DNA from 4 places in the Vreelandella sp. 21 genome. Region 1 is predicted to be linked to each of the others. Evidence: predicted binding sites of a transcription regulator. Region 1 holds the regulator's gene; each other region holds the start of a gene.

Region 1 (3,109 bases):
TGAAGCCAAACAGGTGTGCCCGGCGGCGCATGCTCAAAAAGATAAAGCAGATCGTCATTGCGCAACCGAATACACCCATGTGAAGCAGCCACACCCATCGGTTGATCAGGTGGCGTGCCATGAAGGTAGATAAAGCGACGCTGAGTGTCGACATCCCCGCCGCGATTCCCTCCTCTCTCTAAACCACAGAGCCACAAAATGCGCGTTAATATCCAATCACGATGAGGGAATTCCGCCGCAAGCGCCGACGTAAACACCTCCCCAGTCCACCGTCGCCCCCGAAAAACAGCATTATCAGCTAAACCGCCACCTATCGATGCGCGGATATAATGCCATCCCAGGGGGGTTTGACCACTACCTTCCTGCTGTCCTACACCTTTCTCACCGGTGGATACAGAGCACGTGTACTGCAGCGTACGCCCTTGCCACCAGCATAGCTGCTGCTGTTTGATATTGATTTCTATCCAACCACCATTCTGCGGGGGTAGTTCAGCTAGCGTGGGCGTTCGCATAATGTCCTTCATCAGCAGCAGGCGGTAGCGGAGCATTCATGGCAGCAACCACGACAGGGCGTAAACGTCTTACCAAATCCCTGACGGTTACTTGCTCATTATAGTCTTTCGCAGCAATGTCTCGCAGCGCATCTAGACCCGACAGCGTAAAAATCACGGTGCCCAACATGAAATGCAGTCGCCAAAAACGCTCAGCATCAGGTAAATCTGGCGTTGCCTGGCGCACGAGTTCAGTAAAGCGGGTAAATACGTCTCCGTACTGCTGTTGGATATAACGGCGTAAATGCCCTTGTGCCTGGCTATACGCCAATCCTAGCAGACGCATAAACACCTTCAGGCTATTGCGCTCAGCAGGCACTGCCAGCACCGTGCTTGCCATTGTTTCCAACAGCACTTCAAGCGGAATCACATCACCGTTGTACTGCGCTTCCAGCTCATCAAGCGCCGTATGAAAACGTTGCGAGAAGGGGTCTAAATAGCGCGCAAACACCGCTTGGATAAGCGCTTTTTTAGAACCAAAGTGGTAATTGACAGCCGCCAAATTGACCCGCGCTTTACTGGTGATATTGCGTAGCGATGTTTCGGCAAAACCACGCTCGGCAAACAGCACCTCAGCGGTATCGAGGATACGTGTTACCGTATCAGATTGCGCCATAGCGCCCTCCAGAAAACGAGTGTTTAAAACATCGTTAAATACTATGCCATAACGCTATTTGGCTCAATCACTTATCTTTAGCTTTTTACCCAACGCTCAAATACACCCTAGGCCCCTATTCAAACGCCTGCCATCAGACGCTCCGTCGACAGAGCCCCTCAGACTTACCGTTCTTATCTCCACTCCTGACACCATTCGCATAACGACTCCCATGCCATAGCGAAACGCTCTAGCATGTACTGGACAGAGCAACATACTGTATACTTAACCACATACTGTTTAAGCCGACATGTAGCCACTGTCTTGTTTAATTTTTTGGAGTTTGTTATGTCGCGTCCACTTACTGCTCGTCAACAGCATGTTTTTGATTTTATTGTTAAAACGATGTCTGAATTTGGCTATCCGCCAACCCGCGCAGAAATTGCCAAAGCGCTAGGCTTTCGCTCCCCTAACGCTGCTGAAGAGCATTTACGAGCGCTTGAGCGTAAAGGTGCCATCCGCATCATTCGCAATACCTCGCGGGGGATTCGACTGCCTAATCAGGAACCGCAGGATGTCAGTGATGTCTCGGCAACAGCGCCTGCCGCCAACGTAGAACCACTACCCAATGGCTTACCTGTCATTGGCGAAGTGGCCGCAGGAAGCCCGATTCTAGCAGCGGAACACATTGATCGTTATTGCCCACTCCCCGCTGAATACTTTACCCCCAAAGCGGATTACCTTCTTCGGGTGCGAGGCTTGTCAATGAAGGATGTTGGCATACTGGAAGGCGACCTTCTTGCCGTGCATCGCACCGACCGGGTTCGTGATGGCCAGATTGTGGTGGCAAGGCTAGAAGATGAAGTAACTGTAAAACGCTTTAAACGACAGGGCCATACGGTGACGCTGATTGCTGAAAACAACGACTTTGCGCCCATAGAAATTGACCTACGCACGCAGCAGTTGGATATCGAAGGGGTGGGAGTTGGTGTCATACGTGGCGGTAACGGCCAAGCACTGGGATAAGCGAGTAAGTGTAAATGCCGGTGAGGCACTCGATAGAGATACTCACCGGCTATCGCAATGTTACTGAGAGTCTATATAGCGACGATCATTAAACGTAGCTACCCAACTCGGGTGATACACCAATAAAATACTGAGCAACATCCCTGTGATGAAAGCCTCGGAGGGCATTAACAGGGGTAAGAAGCGCGCATACTCTTGGGCTAAGTACACAGCTTCAGAGTCGGTACCCGCCACCATGATTAGCAAGACCGCCGACAACCCTCCTGCCAGTGTTGCCAGCGCTGCGCCAAAAAAGCCGCATACGAATAGAAAGATCATCAAGTTATCCGGCAGGCGCCGATCTACCCATCGCCATACCAAACCGGTAATGACCGCAGGTACAATGCCGGTTACCAATACATTAGCGCCTAGTAACACCCATTCGTTGCGGCCAATAGCTGACATCGCAACATTAATCAGCACATTGCTGATTAATGCGAGAGGCATTTTGAATACCAACGTCATTAAGACAGTGAATACTAAGTGCAGGGTTAGCCAATCGACTGCCTGAGCACGCAGTTGCCACATCAACACTACAGCGAGCGTCGCGGCTAACCACCGATGCTGAAGAGCCACATCGCCTATCAGTACTCGCCAAGGGCGCAGCCATATCATCCATGCAAGTACGCTCAACGATACCAACCACGTCAGCAACAATGCCCAGGGAGCTAAAACACTTTGCGCGAAAGACATGGATGCCCCTATCTACCCGTCAGCTAACGACAAGCCAGCTGTAAAATTGAATTGACTAAAAACTCTGCGTATCTAAACAACATGCTTAGCTGAACACCACGGTCTTATTGCCATGGATTAATACTCGGTCTTCTAAATGCCATCGTAAACCACGCGCCAATACCGCTTTTTCGACATCGCGCCCAAAACGCACGAGATCCGTTGG
Region 2 (3,109 bases), 1.4 Mb from region 1:
CGCCATTTTTTTGCCTTTTACTTCAACCCAGGCATCTCCGTTGTCGGCTTCGGCGATTTTGTAAGGCACCATTTTGATGTCTTTTTGTACGACATCATCTTTGAAGCGACGGCCAATCAGGCGCTTGATCGCGTAAAGGGTGTTCTCAGGGTTGGTGACGGCCTGACGTTTTGCCGCCTGGCCTACCAGCGTCTCACCATCGTCGGTGTAAGCAATAATGGAAGGCGTAGTGCGGCCGCCTTCGGCATTTTCAATGACTTTAGCGCTGTCACCATCGAGCACTGCCACACAAGAGTTGGTGGTGCCCAGATCGATACCAATAATGCGTCCCATAGCAAAAACCTCGAATTCGGTTGTTACAAAACTGATGTTTGAAAGCTGATGTCAAAAAATCTGCTTTTTGAAATTTAAAGCGTTTGCGGGTTTTCCCGCGGGTTGCCCTTTATTTGGGGGCCGCTTGCAGCATTTCAAGGGGCTTTTTTTTGCTTTGCGTCAGCCAATGCTTAATTGGCTTTTTGGCTAACTACCACCATCGCGGGGCGAACTAGGCGGCCGTTAAGCAAATAACCCTTCTGCATCACGTCCATGACGGTATTGGGTTCAAGCTCGGGATTCGGCACCATCGCCATCGCTTCGTGAACCTGCGGGTCGAAGGGCTCACCCTGGGGTTCAACGCTTTCCACGCCAAATTTATTCAATACGCCTAACTGCATTTTGAGGGTCATGGAAACGCCCTCACGATGTACGTCAGAGGCTCCGTCTTCCATGCTCTCTAGGGCTTTTTCCAGACTATCAACAACGGGCAATAGCTCCTTAACAAATTTTTCTAAAGCAAACTTGCGCGCTTTTTCAGCTTCTTGCTCAGCTCGGCGACGCACGTTTTGAGCTTCAGCAGCGGCACGTAGCGCTTGGTCTTTAGCTTCCGCCAAGCTCTGCTCAAGCTCTTCCACCTGAGCGGCTAGCATATCGGCTTCTGGGTTTCCCACGCCGCCCTCTAACGCAGCGTCTTCCTCGATCAAGCCTTCCAGCTCACCCTCGACCAGGCGCTCTTCAGCCGCTTGCTCGGTGACTTCCGCTTCTTGCTCTTGGCGGGCCAGCTCATCTTCTAATGGGGTTTGCGGTTCTTTTGCCATGCCTAGCTCCTGAAAAGTATGCAGCGGTGGCATTAACGGCCACCTCGGTTAAGTAACGAGTATTAACCACGTATGGACGCTATATGGGGGCCATAAAAGCCATCTCAAGAGGGGCATTGAAGTGAGTTATAGACTACTGTATAAAACAACAATTATTGGATAAGTATCCAGCTTCTGTGCCGCACCGCCTCAGGAGGCCTTATGCTCACGCAGCTAGCAATCCAAGATTACGCTATTGTTGACCGCCTTGAACTCGACCTAACCCGTGGTATGACGGCGATTACCGGGGAAACTGGGGCAGGCAAATCGATTTTACTCGGGGCACTTGGCCTATGTTTGGGTGAGCGTGCCGACGCTGGCAGCGTGCGCCATGGGCGTGAGCGCACCGACCTTTCCGCTCGTTTTGATATTCAACATCTACCCGCTGCCACAGAGTGGTTGACTGCTCGCGAGCTGCCTGCTGAAGAGTGCTTGCTGCGCCGTGTGGTTACAGCCAGCGGTCGCTCCAAAGCGTGGATCAATGGCCACCCTGCCACCATCGCCGACCTAAAATCGCTGGGCGAGCAGCTGATTCAAATCCATGGACAGCATGCTCATCAGGCACTCATGCGTGAAGAAACCCATCTCGCCCTGCTAGATGATTATGCCGGGCTACGTGAGCGTAGCCAGCAGTTGGCTGAAACCTTCCGCGAGTGGCGCAGCGCCCGGCGGCGATTAAAAAAACTCAGCGAAGAAGGCAGTGAAGTTGAGGCAAAGCGGCAGTTGCTGCGCTACCAAGTAGAAGAGTTAGATCAACTGGGACTGGCAGAGGGTGAGCTGCAAACGTTAGAAGAAGAGCAGCATACTCTCGCCCATGCGGAAGAGACGCTGCGTGAAACCCAGTTTGCCGCCGATTGCTGCGCGAGCGATGAAGGTGGCGCTCTGTCGCTGTTAAATCAAGCCTATGCCCATTTAAGCGCGCTACCCGGCAGTGACAAAGGCACACTGGCCAATACCTTGGCCATGCTTAGCGATGCGCGCATTCAAGTAGAGGAGGCTTCAAGCGAGCTAAATCGTCTTGCCAGTACTACCGAACTAGACCCGGAACGCCTAGCCTGGGTAGAAGAACGGCTTGGCGATGTCCACCGTATTGCCCGCAAGCATCACGTTGCCCCGGAAGAGATTTGCGCGCTGCATGCCCGGCTCAGCCAGGAAGTCGAACTGCTAGAAGCCAGCGACGACGACCTGGAGTCGTTAAGCAACCAAGTGTCTGAATACCGCGAGCGCTATCGCAGCGATGCCAAACAACTAAGCGAGGCGCGCCAAAAAGCCGCCGTTCGCTTGGGCAAAGAAGTACAACAACAGCTAGGGTTCTTGGCCATGGGTAAAGCACGTTTTGACGTGGACGTTACCCCGCGTGAAACGCCTACGCCAGAAGGCCTGGACCACGTCCAATTCCTGATTAGCGCGAACCCAGGCCAGCCTGCTAGGCCGCTAACCAAAGTGGCTTCGGGCGGTGAATTATCGCGCATCAGCCTTGCTATTCAAGTGGTGGCCGCCTCCCACTCCACTATTCCCAGCCTGGTCTTCGATGAAGTGGACGTGGGTATCTCGGGAGCGACGGCCGAAATTGTCGGTCAACTGCTACGCAAGCTCGGCGAAAACGGTCAAGTAATGACCGTCACCCACCTGCCTCAGGTCGCCGCTCAGGCGCATCAGCATCTGCATATTGAAAAACGTGCCAAACGAGATAGCACGCTGACCCATATGGCCCTGCTAGACGAGCGTGGTCGGATTAGCGAGCTCGCCCGCATGCTGGGCGGTGTAACGCTATCTGACCAAACACTCGCCCACGCCCGCGAAATGCTGCACGCTAGCCAACGGCCACCGCACTAAACGCTTTTTTTCAATCGATAACGCGCTAGCAAACGCCACATACTATAAAAAACGCCCCTAGGGCGCGAATGAGTCATCACTCGCACCCTAGAGGCATTTTA
Region 3 (3,109 bases), 510 kb from region 1:
CGCACCAAAGAAGGCTTTAACAAACGGCTATCAGTACGCATTTGCACATGCCCATCGGCAGTGGCCTGGGTGTTGCGCTCGACAAGTGGCGTGGCGGTGATGCTGTCCAGCGGCGTGACACCTCCGGCTACCCGCGCGGCAACTGCACTCTCAACATCGGGATAACGAGGAGGACGGGAAAGCGGCCGCCTATAGGCCACTAGCCCTTTGCGTAGTTGGCTGGCAGTCTCTTCGGCAGGTGTGTTTAGCGCTCCTAAGCCATCTAACAGAATTAGCTTATCTACCCGCTCAGGCAGCGCTGCCGATACTAGACAAGCTACGGCTGCCCCCATCGAGTGAGCAAGTAGCGTCGCCTTTTCGATCTCTAATGATTCCATGGTATCCAGCACGTCGTGGGTATAGTCCCATAGTGCATAGTCGTTTCCTGCAGGCGCATGAGCTGAGTGGCCGTGACCACGGAAGTCGATCGCCACAATGCGAATATCCAGTGCTTTCACCAATAGCGGCGCCAGCCGACTGAAGCTCGCCGCGTTGTCTAGCCAACCATGCAGCGCCACCCAAGTAGGCGCAGTGCTACGCCCCCAGCTAAGCGCCGCCAGCCGACCATTCGCCAGGGAAAGCGGCTGCGCAGCGGTACCGACGTGGGTCGATTCATTCATAAGCAGGATCTCTTAAAAGCCGGATAACCAAGCAATGTCATATACGTCAGATGACGCTCTAGGGCGTAAACGTTACCATGCTAAGCGCAGCGCATCTGCCGCTTTATGCGGATAACGCTTGCGTGCTGCGACTACTGCGAAATGCTCTTAACGATGATGACCAACAGGAAAATGACCATGAAACCACGTCGTGACACCCGTGCTCGCAACCTTGTGTTCTTGATTACCGTGATAAGTGCGTTGGTGGTTGGCCTGTGGCTTGCTCGCTGAGCCAATAGCCCCCAGGCCCCCAGCGTTGAGCGTCGCTTGCAATTTTCTCCCCATGAATAAATACTGCTTACAAATACTGTATATAAACACACTATTTATTCATGAGGATGCCGACGATGCCGTCCCACTCCGCCGCTTTAAAAACAACCACGTTTGCAACAAGTACGTTTACAACGAGTACATTTCCGACAACGATGGTTGCGACAGCCCTGCCGTTAACCTCTCAGCCGTTGCCATTTCCAACGTTATACGGCCGCGCTGGGTTTAGCGGCTTCCCTTCACCTGCTCAAGATTACGAACCACGTACGCTAGATCTCAATGAGCGACTGATTAAACACCCCAACCACACGTTTTACCTCACCGCCGCGGGCGACAGCATGGAAGGCTGGGGGATATTCGAAGGTGATTTGCTGGTGGTAGATCGCAGCATACCGCCCCGTTTAGGGCATATCCTGGTCGCCATGTTTGAAGAGGAAGTACTGATAAAGCGTTATGCACTCTATCAAGGCACGCCACACCTCTGCTCGGCTCATCCTCACTATCCACCGCTACCGTTAGAAGAGACAAACTGCCAGCTATGGGGTGTGGTACGCGCCGTGGTGCATGAGTATTTGCCATGATTGGCCTTGTTGATGCCAACAACTTCTACGTGTCATGCGAGCGGGTGTTTAATCCTGCGCTTGAAGGCAAGCCCGTTGGCGTGATGTCGAATAACGATGGCTGTGTGATCGCCCGTTCGGCCGAAATGAAAGCATTGGAAATCCCCATGGGCACTCCCGCTTTCCAACTGGAAGGTTTGCGCCGACGGGGAGAGATTCACTTATTGTCATCTAACTACGAGCTGTATGGTGACATGTCCGCACGACTCGCCCAGCTACTGCGGGATGCCTGTCCAGACGTCGCGCCTTACTCTATTGATGAAATGTTTATCTACCTGGATGGCTTCAGCGACACTCAATGCCAAACACTCGGGGAAGTTGTGCGCCGCCGTGTTCGCCGCTATTTAGGGCTACCTGTATGCGTAGGGCTGGCACCTACCCATACGCTAGCCAAGCTCGCTAATCACGTTGCCAAACAGCAGTCTCACTACCAAGGCGTCTGCCTACTCACTGCCAACAGCCCGACCACTACGGCGCTGCTTAAACAGCTGCCGGTGAATGACGTATGGGGCGTCGGCAGACGCCTAGCAGAACGGCTTGCGGTGAGTGGTATTCGCACGGCGTGGCAGTTGCGGGAGTGCGATCCAAAGCAACTTCGCAAACGATTTTCAGTGGTGCTTGCGCGTACAGCGCTAGAGCTACGTGGCACCTCATGCTTGGAAATGAACGCATTAGAAGAGCCGCGTCAGCGTATTATGACGTCACGCTCTTTTGGCCAAGCAACCGGCGTAAAAGCGGAATTGCACGCAGCGCTGCGCCGCCATGCTCAGCGCAGTGCCGAAAAATTGCGCCAGCAGAAAAGCCTTACTCGCGCCGTATTGCTATTTCTAAACACCAACCGCCATCGTAAAGACCAGCCTCAGCATTCACCTAGCGCGATGATTCCCCTAGCCTCGCCAAGTGACGATACCCGCATCATTTTAGAAGCCGTCCGCGAAGGGTTGGAACAGATGTATCGGCCGGGTTTTCAGTTTATGAAGGCCGGTGTCATGCTATTGGACTTAGTCGATGCACAGCAGTATCAGCTTTCGCTGTTGCAGCCTTCACATAAAGCGCACCCGCACTTGATGAACGCCGTTGACGCTATTAATCAGCGCATGGGGCAAGGCACGATTCGCTTTGGAATGACAGAGGCGGAAGCACCGTGGCAGTTGCGCTGTGCGCACCGCTCTAACCGTTACACCACCTGCTGGGACGAACTCATGGAGGCAGGCACTCACCCTGGCGCCATTGCAGCTGCCAGGGTGAAGCGTGAACAACAGCGGCTAGCGCGAGCGCAGCGCTTGGCGCAGCCGAGGGCTTAGGGTCTCCCCCACTGCAACCATGACCACCAAAACCGCTAGCAGCCACGGCCAATGCACCGCGAACGAAACTTGGTAAAGCCCCAAGGCATCAGCAAAGATAACCAAAATACCCAACGGACTAACGTAACGCACCATGGTCAGCCATAGCGCATAAGGCAACGGTGCAAGGCCCAGCTCATCGCGGAATGTCTCACTTTTCAGCACAAACCCCGCCAAC
Region 4 (3,109 bases), 940 kb from region 1:
TGGTATTATCGGCGGTGCTGATGGTCCAACGTCTATTTATGTATCAAGCGTATTGGCTCCTGAGTTGCTGGGTGCTATCGCAGTGGCGGCGTACGCCTACATGGCGTTGGTGCCGCTGATTCAACCCCCGATTATGCGTCTGCTGACCACCCAGAAAGAGCGTCAAATTAAGATGACGCAACTGCGTCCGGTATCCAAGCTGGAAAAGATCGTTTTCCCGCTGATGTTATTGATTGCCGTCGCGCTTTTCCTGCCTGATGCAGCGCCGCTATTAGGGATGTTCTGCTTTGGTAATTTGATGCGAGAGTGCGGTGTGGTTGAGCGCTTATCGGATACAGCGCAAAACGCTCTGATCAATATCGTGACGATTATCTTAGGACTATCGGTTGGTTCCAAGCTGATGGCAGATAGCTTTCTGGCATTCGAAACGCTGGGTATCTTGGGCTTGGGTATTGTGGCGTTTGGTATTGGCACGGCCGCAGGCGTGTTGATGGCGAAGTTGATGAACCTGGTCAGCAAAATGCCGATTAATCCGCTGATTGGTGCCGCAGGTGTTTCGGCAGTGCCGATGGCCGCGCGAGTGGCTAATAAGGTTGGCTTGGAGTCGAACCCGCATAACTTCCTGCTGATGCATGCCATGGGCCCTAATGTGGCAGGTGTTATCGGTTCTGCCGTTGCGGCGGGTGTGATGATTAAATATTTAGGTTAGAACCCGCTAGCAGTGCCATTGCGCAGTTATTGTTACGTGATGGTTAGCGACTAAAACGCGGCTTACCGAGCAATTGCTCGCGTAAGTCGCGTTTTTTTGTCAGAGATACCAATGATCTTATTGTGGCGGCACTTTTTGAATATCGAGTGCTGTCTTTAGGCGATTTTCAAGCGTAGCGAAATTTAAGGCCTCATCTCTTGGCCAGCCAATCGTGAGGCATACGCCGCTGCCATCGTACTCTGCCTGTTGGATGGGGATTTTCTGCTCGTCACACCAAGCGCGCGCGACTGCTTCATGGGCAAAGTTGACACGCAGTTGGTAGTTATCCCGTTCGACGACTTCGCGTGTAGGTAATGTTTCAATCCCAGCGTTAACCGACTGTGCGTAAGCCCGGGCAAGACCACCAGTGCCCAACTTAGTGCCGCCAAAGTAACGAATCACCACGCAGCCTATTTCACCCATCTGGCTACCGAGCAAGGCTTGATACATGGGTCTGCCTGCTGTGCCGCCGGGTTCACCATCATCAGAGAACCCTATGTGCGTTTGCTCTCCTGGCGGGCCCGCAATAAAGGCCGTGCAGTGATGACTTGCGTTGGGGTGAGCGGTTTTTGCTGCCTGCAGCATTGCATAATAGTCAGCTGTGCTGGGTGCATGGCATATCCACGTGAGGAAACGACTTTTTTCAACCTCAATTTCAGCGGTATGCCATGTGGCGGGTGCTAGGTCTGGAACTCGGTAACGCAATCGATGCTCCCTAAAGCGGGTGGCGAATTAGTGGTGCCGAGTGTTGTTAGCGCCATGCTCGACGCCCATCACCATTCCCAGCACTTGAATATCACAATTATGCAGGAAGACGGCAGGCATGGCTGCATCTTCGGGCCATAAGTGAACGCCAAGTCGACTAATTGAAAGTTGCTTTAGGGCAACTTCTCGCTGGTTAATCGTCGCGATAGCGGTTTCTTGATGGCTACCGTGCTGATAACGGCGAATAATGATGACATCGCCGTCGAATAGATTGCATTCACGCATTCTGTTGCCACGCACGCGAAGCGCATACGTGTTGCGCCGCGTTACACGAGGTGCCGAATAAATAGGGCGACCTGTATTCGACGCTGTTTGAGATAGCGCATGTTGAGTTATGTTCAAGGGTGTTGGCATTGTCATCGTCATGCAGTTTTCTCCAATGCAGCGCCCGCTCCCTAGGCGTGTAATTGAGCAGATTGCTGTGTTTATAATCGGTAGTGTTTTTTCATACAGTGTTTGTAGTATAGACCTGTTTTTGCATACAGTGCTAGTGCTCTGCATTGTCTATTGTTCTTAAGCGAAGATTGGTTGAAATGTGATGCGACCCCAGACCGCAGAGAGCGACTGGCGAGAAAGGGGCTTTCCGTGTAGAGTTCGACGCAAAATCTACGTGCCTGGAGATATCCTTGAGCCTCTGCCTACAAGCCCGACAGCTAGCCTGTGAACGCGATGATCGTTGGCTGTTTGAGGGGCTAGATCTTGATATTCAACGTGGCGAAATAGTACGCATCGAAGGCCCTAACGGGAGCGGAAAAACGACACTGTTGAAAATTCTCTCAGGCCAGTTGAGCGACTACCATGGCGACATTTATTGGAATGGCGACTCAATGCGCAAGGTGCGTGAACATTTTCTCGCCAATCTACTCTATTTAGGACATGCCCCTGGCATAAAAGCGGGTCTTTCTCCGCTGGAAAACTTAGCGTGGTACCAAGCGCTTAGCGGCGAAAAAGGCGACGATTGTCAGCGTGAAAAAGCGCTGGAACAGGTTGGGCTGAGTGGCTTTGAGGATGTACCCGCAGGGCAGCTTTCTGCTGGACAGCAGCGGCGAATTGCCCTTGCGAGACTGACGCTTACTAAGCGGGCATTGTGGGTCCTGGATGAACCTTTTACAGCAATTGATCGCCACGGAGTGGCAGCACTAGAAGCGCAGCTTGTTGCGCATGCCAACGCGGGAGGCTGTGTGTTAGTGACGACACATCATGAGTTAACCGCATCATCCGTGCTTAGGCGCGTTCAACTGGGGTAGAAGGAGACAGTGTTGCCAAGCTCACACGCCACGACAGGCATCCCAGAAATGTCGATGCATGCGCCTTCCGGTGGGCTCATGGTTGCCATTAGTGCCACCTTTAAGCGAGATCTAACGCTGTTGCTACGTCGTCGTGGTGAAGTGCTTAACCCATTGGTGTTCTTTGCCTTAGTGATTACGCTCTTTCCGATCGGCATTTCACCTGATCCCCAGTTACTGGCAGAAATAGCGCCTGGGTTGCTGTGGGTGGCGGCATTGCTAGCGGCATTGCTTTCTCTGGATAGTCTGTTCCGGAGCGACTACGACGACGGCAGTTTGGAGCAGCTACTGTTAGCCCCTCAGCCGCTGG

What was found. Region 1 encodes LexA, which represses DNA repair genes until DNA is damaged. Its sites were predicted from a motif close to TACTGTNTANNTANACAGTA; they were not measured.
Region 2: the regulator LexA is predicted to act here: its motif matches at 1,268-1,287, upstream of recN (DNA repair protein RecN).
Region 3: the regulator LexA is predicted to act here: its motif matches at 1,004-1,023, upstream of ACN06F_RS05540 (LexA family protein).
Region 4: the regulator LexA is predicted to act here: its motif matches at 1,949-1,968, upstream of ACN06F_RS03580 (LexA family protein).

Annotation. Positions count from the first base shown of each region.
Region 1 is NZ_CP194673.1:1,711,154-1,714,262, reverse strand. It holds gene ACN06F_RS08035 (L,D-transpeptidase family protein) at 1-512, opposite strand, end outside; gene ACN06F_RS08030 (TetR/AcrR family transcriptional regulator) at 490-1,167, opposite strand; gene lexA (transcriptional repressor LexA) at 1,495-2,172, shown strand; gene ACN06F_RS08020 (energy-coupling factor ABC transporter permease) at 2,233-2,904, opposite strand; gene purU (formyltetrahydrofolate deformylase) at 2,990-3,109, opposite strand, start outside.
Region 2 is NZ_CP194673.1:324,901-328,009, reverse strand. It holds gene dnaK (molecular chaperone DnaK) at 1-333, opposite strand, end outside; gene grpE (nucleotide exchange factor GrpE) at 504-1,133, opposite strand; gene recN (DNA repair protein RecN) at 1,335-3,008, shown strand.
Region 3 is NZ_CP194673.1:1,199,394-1,202,502, reverse strand. It holds gene ACN06F_RS05545 (alpha/beta fold hydrolase) at 1-659, opposite strand, end outside; gene ACN06F_RS05540 (LexA family protein) at 1,124-1,549, shown strand; gene ACN06F_RS05535 (Y-family DNA polymerase) at 1,546-2,892, shown strand; gene ACN06F_RS05530 (sodium-dependent transporter) at 2,854-3,109, opposite strand, start outside.
Region 4 is NZ_CP194673.1:774,653-777,761, forward strand. It holds gene ACN06F_RS03570 (sodium ion-translocating decarboxylase subunit beta) at 1-709, shown strand, start outside; gene ACN06F_RS03575 (IMPACT family protein) at 827-1,453, opposite strand; gene ACN06F_RS03580 (LexA family protein) at 1,481-1,879, opposite strand; gene ccmA (cytochrome c biogenesis heme-transporting ATPase CcmA) at 2,140-2,760, shown strand; gene ccmB (heme exporter protein CcmB) at 2,809-3,109, shown strand, end outside.